3 regions of the Actinoplanes sp. SE50/110 genome follow, and region 3 is predicted to be linked to each of the others. Evidence: riboswitches for the same ligand, from Rfam matches in the RefSeq annotation. Region 3 holds a riboswitch; each other region holds the start of a gene.

Region 1 (4,277 bases), 2.3 Mb from region 3:
CGTGATCTGGGCCGTGGTCGTGGGCACCGCCGGCTTCCTGTACTTCTGGCGTGGAGAGAAGGGTTACGGCCGTGGCTGACGAGCGGATCCCCACCGTCATCGCCGATGACGCCCACATCGTCTACAAGATCGTCGGGGCGATCGGCGCCAACCAGGTCAGCCCGGTCTCCGCGCTCAAGCGCCTGGTCACCAAGACCAACTCGGCGAACGTGCGCGAGGTGCACGCGGTCAAGGGCGTCAGCTTCGTCGCCTACAAGGGTGAAGCGGTCGGCCTGATCGGCAGCAACGGCTCGGGCAAGTCGACCCTGCTGCGTGCCGTCGCCGGTCTGCTGCCGGTGCACCGGGGCGCGATCTACGCGGCCGGCCAACCGTCGCTGCTGGGCGTCAACGCGGCCCTGATGAACGACCTGTCCGGCGAGCGCAACGTCGAGCTGGGCTGCCTGGCCATGGGCATGACCCCGGCCGAGGTCAAGGAGCGCAAGAAGGAGATCATCGACTTCTCCGGGATCAACGAGCGCGGCGACTTCGCCTCGCTGCCGATGCGGACGTACTCGTCCGGCATGGGCGCCCGGCTGCGCTTCTCGATCGCCGCCGCCAAGCAGCACGACGTGCTGCTCATCGACGAGGCGCTGGCCACCGGTGACGCCAAGTTCCGCCGCCGCAGCGAGGCCCGGGTCCGCGAGCTGCGCGCCCAGGCCGGCACGGTGTTCCTGGTCAGCCACAGCGAGCAGTCGATCCGGGACACCTGCGAGCGGGTCATCTGGCTGGAGTCGGGGCTGATCCGGGCGGACGGCCCGACCGAGGACGTACTCAAGGAGTACGAGACCTACATGAAGAAGTAGGTTCGCTCGTCCCCAGCAAGAAGCCCGGGCCATCGGCCCGGGCTTCTTGCGGTTTCTAGATGACCGACAGGTGTACGTGGTTGGTGTGGTCCGTCGAGGGCGTCCCCCCGACCCCGCTGTACGCCTTCCATCCGCTGCTCGGCAACCAGATCCGTTTGAACCAGATCACGTAGAGGACGCCGAGGGTGTCCGAGTTGTGGATGAAGTAGTTCGCCAGGTCGGTGCCGTAGGTCTTGCTGCTCCCGGTCGCCACCCCGCCGAAGCCGCCCTTGTCGGCGGCGAAGTCGCAGGCCCGCCCCTTCGGATGCTCCCCACTGTTCTGATGCCGGAAGCACGCGACGTAGTGGGTGAAGCCGGCCTTCTGCGCCTGCTTCATCGCGAACAGCAGGCGCGGCGTGATGCAGCCGGTGGTGGTCGGGTCGTCGACCGTGCAGCCGCCGGCCAGGCTGCCGCCGGGCTTGTCCGCGTTCGAGCTGCTGCCGCCGCCGGAGTTGTCACCACCGGAGTCGCCGCCCTGGTTGGCGTTCTTCAGCGCCTGCTCGGCCTGGGTCTTGCGGGCGGCCATCACCTTGGTCAGTTTCGCCTGGTCGGTGACCGCCTGGTCGATCGCGGCCTTGGCCTGCTGCCGACCGGCCCGGGTGGCCTTCAGCTCGTCGAGCGCCAGGGTCTGCTTGGCGGCCACGGTGCCGAGCATCTGGGCCCGGTCCAGGAACCCGGCCGAGGTGTTCGCGGTGAGCAGCGCGCTCAGCGGGCCCAACCGGCCCATCGTGTACGCCTGCGCGGCGTACCTGTTCAGCGCGGCCTGCCGCGGGCCCATGTCGGCGTCGAGCTGCTTGAGCTCGGCGGCCAGTTTCGTCTGCTCGGCCCGGGACTGCTTGAGCTTGGCACTGGCCGTGACGTAACCCTTGGAGGCCTCGTCGAGTTTGTCGAGCAGGGACTTGGAGCCGCCCTCACCGTCGTCACCGGACTCCCCCGGGGCGGCCAGGGGCCGGGGAGCGGCGGCGGCCGGCGTGGTCACGCCGGCGATCCCGCATGCGGCGACCAGCAGCGCGAGAACGGCTGCCCATCGTCGCCGTGCCGTCACATCCTGCACAGGGTCCATTTCCTTCCGTCGGCCGCCGGCCGGGTTAGCTGACGGGTTCGGGACGAAGGAAACCCCTACCGCTGGCGCGGATTCACCCCGGAAGAATGTGGATCCCCGGCTCGCTCAGAATTCTCAGGATCTGCGATTAGGCGGCGGTCCCCGGGTGGGAACCGCATCAGACCATACCCACTCGATCGAGGAATCGACAGTTCTCGCACCGATTGCTACGAGGCGGTCACCAATGGTGGTGGCGATTACGGAAAGTCGTTGGGCGGTAACAGCTTTGCCATTTCCCGGACCCTGATGTCCGGAGATATCTCAGGTAAACTGGCCGCCGGTCCTGCCAGGACGGCACCGCCCCCGAGTTGCCGGCAGGCCGCCGCCCAATCACCGAAAGGTGAGCCGGGGAACCAGGTAGTTGGGGTGAATCCGCGATAAGCGGTAGGGATAGCTTCCGTCCCGAACCCGTCAGCTAACTCGGTCGGCGGTGACTAGGAAGGATAGTTGATGACCGCACGTCCCCGCCGGTGGCTGATGCTTGCCCTGGCGCCGCTCGTGGCCACCACGATATTCGTGGCGCCCGTCACGCCGGCACACGCCGCGCCGAGCGGCAGTTCGTCGACGACACCCTCGGAGGGTGACGACGGCGACGACCTCTCCGATCAGATCGAGGCGACCAACCGGCGGTACGTGAACGCCAAGCTCGCGGTCGAGGCCTCGCAGAAGAAGCAGAAGGACCTCGCCACCCAGATCTCCGCCGCGGAGAAGCGCCGCGACGCGCTGATCCCGGAGGTCAACGCGATCGCCCGGCAGCAGTACCAGATCGGCCAGCTCACCACGGTCGGCTTCCTGCTGCGGGCCGACTCGTCGAGCGACTTCCTGCACAAGGCCATCGGTCTTGAGGAGATCAACAAGCTCAACGACGACAAGCTGAAGGATCTGAACACCACGCTCGCCACGATCACCAACAGCAAGTCGGCGCTCGACGCCGAGCTGAAGAACGAGCAGCAGCAGCTCTCCATCCAGCAGAAGCAGCACGACACTGCGGAGAGCCAGCTCGACCTGCTCGGTGGTGGCACCGGCATCAACAAGACCATCACCGCCGGTTTCGTCGACGCGACGTCCAAGGTCGCGGCCCCCGCGCCGCGCAACTCCAGCGGCGGATTCTCGCCCGAGTCCTGCACCGTGGACGACCCGACCACCAGCGGTTGCATCACCAAGCGCACCCTGCACCTCTACCAGGAGGTGAAGAAAGCCGGCTTCAACCGCTTCGTCGGGTGCCACCGCGACGGCGGCCCGTTCGAGCATCCGAAGGGTCGGGCCTGCGACTGGTCCCTGCAGAAGAGCGGCTTCTCGGTCGCGCACAACAGCGACATGATGCGGTACGGCAACGACCTCACCGCGTTCCTGGTACGCAACGCCGACCGGCTCGGGATCTACTACGTGATCTGGTACAAGCAGATCTGGTTCCCGGCGACCAACAACTGGCACGCGTACCACGGCCCGAGCGACCACACGGACCACGTCCACGTATCGCTGCTCTGACCGGTCGCAAAAAGGGCCTCCCGCCGTGCGGGAGGCCCTTTTTCCGCTCTACGTCAGTTCGGCGTGGCGCGCCGCACCGGCGCGCGGCCGGCCGGCTGGGTCGGCGCCGGGCCGGCCGGGCCGGGCGCCGGGATCGCCATGGTCACCGGGCGGACCTGGGTCACCTCGATCTCCTTGCCGTGGTGCAGCAGAGTGAGCCGGGCCGAGCCGCCGCCGTTGCGCAGCGAGTAGGTGACCTCGCTCGCGGTCACGTTGACCCGCAGCCGCAGACCCCGCCAGAGCAGCGAGAACTCCAGGTTGTTGATCCGGCTGGGCAGTCGCGGCGCGAACGACAGCTGCCCGTTGAAATCGCGCATCCCGCCGAGCCCGGCGACCAGCGCGATCCAGGAACCGGCCAGCGACGCCACGTGCACGCCGTCCCGCGCGTTCTGGTGCAGGTCGTGCAGGTCCATCAGGGCGGCCTCGCCCAGATAGTCGTGCGCCAGCTCCAGATGCCCGGTCTCGGCCGCCATCACCGCCTGGATGCAGGCGGACAGCGAGGAGTCCCGCACGGTGCGGGCGTCGTAGTACGCGAAGTTGCGCGCCTTCTCCTCCGGCGTGAAGGCGTCACCCCGGATGTACATCGCCATCACCAGGTCGGCCTGCTTCACCACCTGCTTGCGGTACAGGTCGAAATACGGGTAGTTGAGCAGCAGCGGGTAGCCCTCCGGCGGAGTGTTCTCGAAGTCCCACTCCTGCAGCCGGGTGAAGCCCTCGCACTGCTGATGCACACCCAGTTCGCGGTCGTACGGGATGTGCACCGCCGC
Region 2 (4,277 bases), 1.0 Mb from region 3:
CGTTGCCCAGGTTGACCTTGCCCGGCAGCTGCAGCTTGACCAGGTGCCAGTCGCCGCGCGGGTCGATCACGCCGTCCTCCTCGACCACCCACTGCGGGGTCGGGCGGCGCAGCGGGCAGCCGGTGCACCACCAGTCGCCGTTCGCGCGCTCGATCGGGTGGCCGCTCTCCGGGCAGACGAACGAGTCGTCGTGCCAGCGCTGACCGGCGCTGAACCAGATGGACTGCGGGCTGCCGGCGGCCGCCCAGACGACCATCGGATCGTCCGCGTTGGCCACCACCCGGATCTCGGGGTGGCCGGCCAGCGCGGTCTTCCACAGCTGCGCCATCATCGCCACCTCCTTGGCCCGGTCGAGCTGGTCGCGGGAGAGGTTGAGCAGCGCCACCACCTTGGGCCGGGTGGCGTCGATCACCTGGGCCAGGTAGTGCTCGTCGACCTCCAGCACGGCGAACGGGGTGTGCCCCTCCTTCGCGAGCGCGGAGGTGTGCCCGGTGGGCATGTTGGCGCCGTACGAGTTGGTGGCGACCCGGCCGAGCACGCCGACCGCGGCCGCGGTGAGCCGCGTCGTGGTCGTCTTGCCGTTGGTGCCGGAGACCAGCGCCACCGCCCGGCCCGAGGAGAGATGCGCCAGCAGGTCGGGGTCGATCTTGAGGCCGATCCAGCCGCCGATCACCGAGCCGTCGCCGCGGCCCGCGGCCCTGGAGAGCGCCGCCGCGGTCTTCGACGCGGTGGTCGCGACTATCGCCCGCAAGGGCATCTTCCCGTCCGTCACGCCAGCGAGGGTACCGGACCGCGGGGTCACGTCGAGTTGCCGGAAGGTCCGGTCCCCGATGGCGGGCCGGGTAATCCGGTCGAGTTACCGCGTGTGCGCTCGTCCGGGTTACCGGCCGAAAAAATGTGTGTTCTGGTTCACTGACCTGGATCGACAGATCGTATGCGGTCGAGCACTCAAAGCAATGACATTTGTTTTCCGGAGCTAGCAAATTGGACAGTGGCTCACGTGCCAATCACGGTGAGTAATCACATCGCACCTGACGATCGAGGGCGAAGTCGGGTACCAAAGATTCACCGGCGGCAACCGCTCGCCGGCCGCGCCGACCGGACCACGCCGAGCCCTGCCCCGGACTGGTCGACGCGACCACCGCAATGCACCGAAAGCTGACAAGGCATCAGGGGGCAGGGACGGGGGAACCAATCCCGGTCCGCACCAGCGTCGCGCCCCACGGGCGACGTGGACCTTGGGGTGAAGCCACTCAGGTGGCCGGGCAGCCTTCCCGCCCGAACCCGACAGCTAACCTCGCAGGCGTGCCGGAGGGAAAACCTTACCGTGCACGAACACCGTTCGAGCCATGGCCGCCGCATGTCCGGCGCCGGTACCGCAGCACTCTCCCTGGGGCTCTGCCTCTGCGCCGGCCAGCTGATCGGCGCGTCGCCCGCCGTAGCAGCCGAGGCGACGCCGGTCACCACCGCCGCGAACACCGTCCGGGCAGTCGCGCCGGCCGCCGCCAAAACCCTCGTGCAGCCCAGGCTGACCACCACGACCACCGCTCGCCGGATCACCGCGGGATCCGTCCTCAAGGTCACCGCCAAGGTGATCAACCCGAAGACCGGCAAGATCGCCAAGGGCACCATCCGCCTGCAGGGCTACCGCGGCGGCAAGTGGCAGACGTGGGCCACCAAGAGCAGCACCGGCGCGGTCACCTTCACCACCGGGCCCAAGTCGTCGATCTACATCCGGACCCTGTTCACCGGCACCGGCTACGCGCAGACCTCCAGCTCACGCATGCTGATCACGGTCCGCGCCAACGGCGGCGCACGGGTCCTGGCCGAAGCCAAGAAGCACGTCGGCGCCCTGTACAAGTTCGCCGCCGCCGGACCGAAACGGTTCGACTGCTCCGGCTTCACCCTCTACGTCTACAAGGTCGCGGCCGGCAGGAGCCTGCCGCACAAGGCTGACGCCCAGCAGCGCTACGGCAGCGCGGTGAGCAAGAGCCAGGCCCAGCCCGGCGATCTGATCATCTTCCGGTCCGGGTCGTACGGCTACCACGCCGGGATCTACGCCGGCGGCGGCTACATGTACGACTCGCCGCACACCGGGGCCCGGGTCGGCAAGCACAAGATGTACGGCAGCAACTACGTCGTACGCCGCATCGCCTGACCAGTCGTCGGCCTCCGCCTCGACCGGCTGCCGCCGGGTGTTTCCCGGTGGATGACGGACGGCGGCGGCGGTAAGCGCAGTAAGTGCAGTAAGTAAGGAAGCAACGCCAGTGGGGCGCGATCCGCATCGGATCGCGCCCCACTGGCGTTCCGGCCGCTGTCGGCTCACGGTCCGTGCTTCCTCAGGTTCCTGCTTCCCGGTACGTCGGTGGTCCCGCCCCGTCCGCATCCCGCTCTGCCTCGCCGGGCGATCGTCGCGGCCGCGCGCGGCTCGCCCCCTCGACTGACGCTGGCCTGGGCGCCGGGGCCGGCGGGCGGCGGCCAACTGGGCGGGGTGGTGGTGCGTGGGCCGGTAAGGGTGGTGGCGCGACTGTGGAGGGTGGGCCCGCAGGGGGTGGGTGGTCGGGAGTGGAGCGCGGTGGCGGGTGGATCAGGAGCCCGGGGGAGGCGGGGTGGAGGCTCCATTTTTCTCCACCGGAGGGCTCCACTTTCCTCCACGGGCGGGTTTGCGGGGCTTTCGTGCGGGGTGCGGTGGGCGTTTCCGGGGGAGTTTTCCGCCCGCTGAGCCGGATGTCGGAAACCGGACGTGGTGGATCATGCTCGGCGGGCTGCGTTTGCTCCACCACCTGTGAACTGGGATTACGTCCGCGAAAAGGGCTCGCGAGCGGTTGCTTTCGGGTTGCAGGTGGAGGGAAGTGGAGTAGAGTGGGGCCCAGTGGCAGGACCGAGGAACCGAAACCCTGGGACTCGAACCGCGGAGCCTGCCGGCCCGAGTTGACAGACGGTCCGCTCCCTCCGCGAAGGGACGGTCGTCCCGGCAAAGGGGTGGGGGCCGATGTTCCTCGGCACGCACACCCCTCGGCTGGACGAGAAGGGCCGGCTGATCCTCCCGGCGAAGTTCCGCGACGAGCTGGCGGGAGGTGTCGTGATCACGAAAGGGCAGGAGCGCTGTCTGTACGTGTTCCCGATGCCGGAGTTCCAGCGGATCGCCGGCCAGCTGCGTGAGGCGCCGGTGACGAACAAGGCCGCCCGGGCTTACAGCCGGGTGTTCTTCGCCAGCGCGCACGACGAGGTCCCCGACAAACAGGGCCGGGTCACCATCCCCACGCATCTGCGGGAGTACGCGAGTCTCGGCCGGGATCTCGTGGTGATCGGGGCCAGCACCAGGGTCGAGATCTGGGACCGGCAGTCCTGGGACGACTACCTCTCGGCGAGCGAGGAAGACTTCGCCGACATCCAGGAGGGGGTGCTGCCCGGCGGACTGTAGGGCGTGGCACTCGGTGGGCCGCTGGGAGTGCGGCCCGGACGCCACTGCTGCCGTACTGCGAGATCTCCAGCCGCTCCCGCTCCTGGCGCCTCTTCCCCGGCGCCAGGCGCGTGTCCCCAGCCGGCGCCAGCCGGCGCGGGATGCGAGCGGATGGGGATCTGGCGGTACGGATGCGCGGCCGGGCCGGTACGGATCAGCAGGGCACGGCAACACGGCAACGAACCGAGTGGAACGCGAGCGGGTGGGTCAATGGGGGTCGACATGGGGGAGCCGCGCGGCGCGCACGTTCCGGTGCTGCTGGAACGCTGCCTCGAGCTGCTCGGTCCGGCTCTGGCCCGGCCCGGCGCGGTGCACGTCGACTTCACGCTGGGTCTGGGCGGGCACGCCGAGGCGGTGCTGGAGCGGTTCCCGGAGGCGGTCCTGATCGGACTCGACCGGGACACCGAGGCGCTCGCCCACTCGCGGCACCGGCTGGCCCGGTTCGCCGAGCGGATCCATCTGGTGCACGCGGTCTACCACGAGCTGCCCCGGGTGCTCGACGAGCTCGACATCCCGGCGATCGACAGCGGACTCTTCGACCTGGGCGTGTCCTCGCTGCAGCTGGACGAGGCGGACCGCGGTTTCGCGTACGCGCAGGACGCCCCGCTGGACATGCGGATGGACCAGTCGCGGGGGATCACCGCCGAAGAGGTCGTCAACACGTACGAGCCGGGCGAGCTGGTGCGGATCCTTCGGCAGTACGGCGAGGAGAAGTTCGCGCCACGGGTGGTCAGCGCGATCGTGCGGGAGCGGCAGAAGGCGCGGATCGTCTCCACGGCCCGGCTGGCGGAGCTGATCAAAGACGCTATCCCGG
Region 3 (4,277 bases):
CCGGCGACCGGCCGGTCCCGCAGGTGGTACTCGACGATCGCGGCCCGGGCCGCACCGTCCGGCGGCAGCACCAGCACGGTCCGGTCGAGCCGGCCCGGCCGGCGCAGGGCCGCGTCGACGTCCCACGGCGCGTTGGTGGCGGCCAGCACGAAGACGCCCTCGTTGCCGCCCTGCACGCCGTCCAGCTCGGTGAGCAACTGGTTGACCACGGTACGCATCGCCGAGGAGTGCAACTGGCTGCGCTTGTGCCCCAGCGCGTCGATCTCGTCGAGGAACAGCACGCAGGGGGCGTGCCCGCGGGCCGACTCGAACAGGTCGTGCAGGTTCCGCTCCGAACTGCCGATCCACATGTTCAGCACGTCGGTGATCGACAGCGAGAGGAACGCCGCGCCCATCTCCCCGGCCACCGCCCGCGCCAGGAATGTCTTGCCGCAGCCGGGCGGACCGTAGAGCAGCAGACCGCCGCGCAGGCTCTTGCCGAACAGGCTGCGGAGTTTCGGGTTGCGCAGCGGGCCGAGGAAGGACACTTCGAGCCGCTTCTTCACCTCGGCCATGCCGCCCACGTCGGCCAGGGTCACGGTGGACCGCTCGACGTCGAACGCCCGGTCGGCATCGCCGGTGACCGGCTCGGGCTCGTCGCCGGCCCGGGCGAACCGGGGCGGGACGACATCGCCGAACTGCTGCTCCATCGCGCCCCAGTCGACCCCGGAGGCCGGGGCGGCAGCCGGGGCCGGCCCGCCGAGCGCGGACGTCATCAAGCCGCGGGCCGTCTCGTTGGCCGGATCACGGCTGAGGACCTGAGCGGCGTGCTCGATCGCCTCGGCGCCCCGGCCGGCCGTCACCAGCAACTCGGCCAGGTGCAGCCGCAGCGGCAGGTCGTCGGGGCGGGCCTGGACCGCGGCGGTCAGGCTGTCGATCAGCGCGTCGCTCATGAAACGCGATTATGCCCGTGTCCGATGTGCCGGAACGCGAAAGGCCGCCCCCGGCGCACCGGAAGCGGCCTGACGACCCGACTGACCGGATCAGCCCGAGGGCCGCCGATAGCCGGCGATCGGACCGCGATCGATCGTCGCCATCCGCACGTGGTCGCCCGTGTGCGGTGCGTGCACGACCATTCCACCGCCGATGTAGATCGACACGTGGTGCACGTCGGAATAGTAGAAGACCAGGTCACCCGGTTTCAGTTCGCTTCGCGAAACCGCGCGGCCCTCGGTCCACTGATCCTTGGTGTAGTGCTCCAGGTGCACGCCGACCGACGCCCACGCCGCTTTCGTCAGTCCCGAGCAGTCGTAGCTGTTCGGGCCCTCGGAACCGAATACGTAGGGTTTGCCGATCAGGTCGCACGCCTTCTGAGCGGCCCGGCCACCGATGTCGTTGGTGTAGTCGACCGGGCAGGGACCCGTCTTGAACGGCCCGTCATCCGTTTTCCCGTACGCCTGCAGGCGCAGTTTCTGCAGGGAGGTGATCTCTTTCTCGATCGCCGTCTTCTTCTGGTTCAGATCGGCGTCGCGGGCGGAGATCTCGGATGCCAGGGCATCCACCTTCGCCTTGTCGGCGGCGTACTTGTCGCGGAGTTTCACCACCTCGCTGATCGAGTCCTGACGGTTCGCGGCGAGCTGTTCGAGCAGCGAGAGCTTCTCGGTCAGGCTGGTCGGCGAACCGCTGAGAATCGCGGCGACAGCGGTCGGCGGGCCTTGCATGTAGGCGTCCGAGGCGAGGCCACGGACGTCTTTCATGGCCACGTCCACTTTCTTCTGCAGCGGGTCGAGCGTCGCGTTCAGCTGCTTCTGCTGCTTCTGCAGTTTGATCAGCTTCCCGTGCACGTCGTTGAAGTCCTCGATGACGGGCTCGAGCTCGTTCCACTGCTTGTCGATCTGGTCCTCGACGCTGGACGGCGAGGGCGTGGCGTGGGCAACGACAGGTCCGGTGAGAACGAGTCCGGCAGCGACGGCGGCGCAGAGCAGACTGCGCAGCACGCCACGCGCGCCTATCCGTTTCACGTAGGTGCGTTGTCCTTTCTTCCATTCAGCCGCCGACCGGGTTAGCTGACGGGTTCGGGCGGGAAGAACGCCCGGCCGCGAACGGCTACACCCCACTTACCTGGTTCCCCGGCTCGCCGTTACGGGCGATTGGGCGGTGGTTCGTCAGATCGGCCGGATGGACGATGGGGGGCTGCCGAACCGGGGACCACCGTACCCGGATCACCGAGGCAAATGAAGCGCGCGCCCGCGGCGAAACCGCTCGCACACCCTCCAGCACTCACAGTGACCGGAATGGCCAGGCATCCAGGGCCTGACCGAGCCAGGGCACGATCAGGATCACCGTGGGTAGCACGATCAGGCTGGCCGCGGCGAGCCCGGCGAGCACCGACAGGCCCCGCGAGGTGACCTCGGGACCGGCCAGCCGGTCGAGGCGGCGGCGCCGGGATTCACCCGCCGGGTCGGCCGGGGCCTCCTCCGCGAGGGGAACCGCGTCGGAGAGCCGGGACAGCGCGGCACGCAGGGGCGCCGCGCCTGTCCGGCGCCGCGCGGCGTCGTCCGACACCATCTCCAACAGCAGGTGTACGGCGTCAAGCGGCGCCCGGGAGCGCAGCGGAGCCGGCACCGCCTGGTAGAACGCGGTGAACGACTCCATCACCAGCTCGTGCCGGTGCCGCAGGTGCGCCTGCTCGTGGGCGAGCACCGCGTCGACCTGGGCACGGTCGAGGACCCGCAGCACCGCGTCGCTGAGCACCACCCGGGGCTCGCGCCCGGGCACGCAGTAGGCCAGTGGCAACGGCGCGTCGAGCACCCGCACCTCGGGACCGCCCAGTTCGCGGTGCCGTTCCACCCGGTCGAGCAGGTCGGCCAGCGTGCGGTGGCGTTCGCGGCGGGCCCGGGCCCGGGCGGTGACCCGGATCAGTGAGATCAACAGCCGGGTGACGATGGTGGCGGCGACCGCCAGGGAGAACACCAGCGCGGCGACCGCCCACGGGTGGCCGGCGCCGGCCGCCCGGGTCAGCTCCTCGGGGGCGGCCAGCACCACGCCGAGCGCGCAGAGCACCGCGGTCAGCGTGAGGGCCTGCCAGAGCAGGACGGCGGCGACCGGGGCGCGGTCGGGCCATCGGGCGCCGGCCAGGATGCCCGGGACGACCAGTGACAGGGTCAACCCGAGGGCACCGAGCAGGAGTGCGGTCACGTCTCTTTCGGTGTCGCGTTCAGGGCGGCCTGGATGGCGCCGGGCGGCAGCTGGCCCAGGAAGTATGCCAGCGCGGCGTCCCGATCGGGAGTGGCACTGAGCGCGTCGAGCATCAGGCCGGCGGTCATCTCCTCGCGGGTCTGCGCCGGCGCGTACCGGTACGCCCGGTCGGCCCGCTGCTGGACGACGAGCTCCTTCTTGGCGAGCCGGTCGAGGACGGTCATCACGGTCGTGTACGCCAGATCGCGGTCGGCGCTGAGCCGCTCGTGCACCTGTCGCACGGTGAGCGGCTCGGAAGCGTCCCAGAGCTGGGTCATGACCTCACGTTCAAGATCGCCAAGTGCCATGTGACCCATCCTACTAGAGCGTGTCGTACTACGTCTCGTAGTATCTACTACGAAGAGTCGTAGAGGGGGAGACCCGATGGACGTGCTCGACCTGACCCGGCTGCAGTTCGCGGTGGTGACGATCTACCACTACCTGTTCGTGCCGCTGTCGATCTGCCTGTCGGCGACCGCGGCGGGACTGCACCTGACCTGGCTGCGGACGCGGACCGAGAAGTACCGGAACCTGACGAAGTTCGTCGGCAAGCTCCTGATCGTCACCTTCGCGGTGGGGGTGGTCACCGGACTCGTGCAGGAGTTCCAGTTCGGGCTCGGCTGGAGCGCGTTCGCCAAGTTCTACGGTGACGTCTTCGGGCCGACCCTGGCGGTCGAGGGGATGCTCGCGTTCTTCCTGGAGGCGACGTTCCTGGCCCTGTGGTATTTCGGATGGGAACGGCTCCCCCGGCGGATCCACGCCGCCACGATCGTGGTCGTCGCGATCGGGACGCTGCTCTCGGCGTACATCATCCTCGCCGGTAATTCCTTCATGCAGAACCCGGTGGCCTACGCCCTCGACCCGGTCACCGGACGAGCCCGCCTGACCAGCTTCACCGGGCTGCTCACCAACGAGGTGGTGCTAGCCGCCTTCCCGCACACGATGGCCGGCGCGGCGATGGCCGGCGGCGGACTGCTGCTCGCCCTCGGGGTGTGGCGCCTCGCCGTTCATGACGAATTCCGGACACTGGCCCGGCTCGGCGCCTGGCTGATGCTGACCGG

The links. A riboswitch is a leader RNA that binds a small molecule or an ion and turns the genes downstream of it on or off. The one in region 3 is predicted to bind cyclic di-AMP.
Region 1: another riboswitch for cyclic di-AMP. It lies ahead of ACSP50_RS02290 (hypothetical protein); the one in region 3 lies ahead of ACSP50_RS12745 (NlpC/P60 family protein).
Region 2: another riboswitch for cyclic di-AMP. It lies ahead of ACSP50_RS08345 (C40 family peptidase); the one in region 3 lies ahead of ACSP50_RS12745 (NlpC/P60 family protein).

The regions. Positions count from the first base shown of each region.
Region 1 covers NZ_LT827010.1:519,608-523,884, reverse strand. The annotation lists gene ACSP50_RS02305 (ABC transporter permease) at 1-79, shown strand, start outside; gene ACSP50_RS02300 (ABC transporter ATP-binding protein) at 72-842, shown strand; gene ACSP50_RS02295 (hypothetical protein) at 898-1,944, opposite strand; cyclic di-AMP (ydaO/yuaA leader) riboswitch at 1,943-2,088, opposite strand; cyclic di-AMP (ydaO/yuaA leader) riboswitch at 2,297-2,430, shown strand; gene ACSP50_RS02290 (hypothetical protein) at 2,434-3,471, shown strand; gene ACSP50_RS02285 (glycoside hydrolase family 65 protein) at 3,525-4,277, opposite strand, start outside.
Region 2 covers NZ_LT827010.1:1,860,285-1,864,561, forward strand. The annotation lists gene ACSP50_RS08340 (Mur ligase family protein) at 1-757, opposite strand, end outside; cyclic di-AMP (ydaO/yuaA leader) riboswitch at 1,140-1,321, shown strand; gene ACSP50_RS08345 (C40 family peptidase) at 1,361-2,158, shown strand; gene mraZ (division/cell wall cluster transcriptional repressor MraZ) at 2,993-3,424, shown strand; gene rsmH (16S rRNA (cytosine(1402)-N(4))-methyltransferase RsmH) at 3,674-4,277, shown strand, end outside.
Region 3 covers NZ_LT827010.1:2,868,430-2,872,706, reverse strand. The annotation lists gene ACSP50_RS12750 (tetratricopeptide repeat protein) at 1-932, opposite strand, end outside; gene ACSP50_RS12745 (NlpC/P60 family protein) at 1,023-2,000, opposite strand; cyclic di-AMP (ydaO/yuaA leader) riboswitch at 2,015-2,146, opposite strand; gene ACSP50_RS12740 (M56 family metallopeptidase) at 2,260-3,177, opposite strand; gene ACSP50_RS12735 (BlaI/MecI/CopY family transcriptional regulator) at 3,174-3,494, opposite strand; gene ACSP50_RS12730 (cytochrome ubiquinol oxidase subunit I) at 3,601-4,277, shown strand, end outside.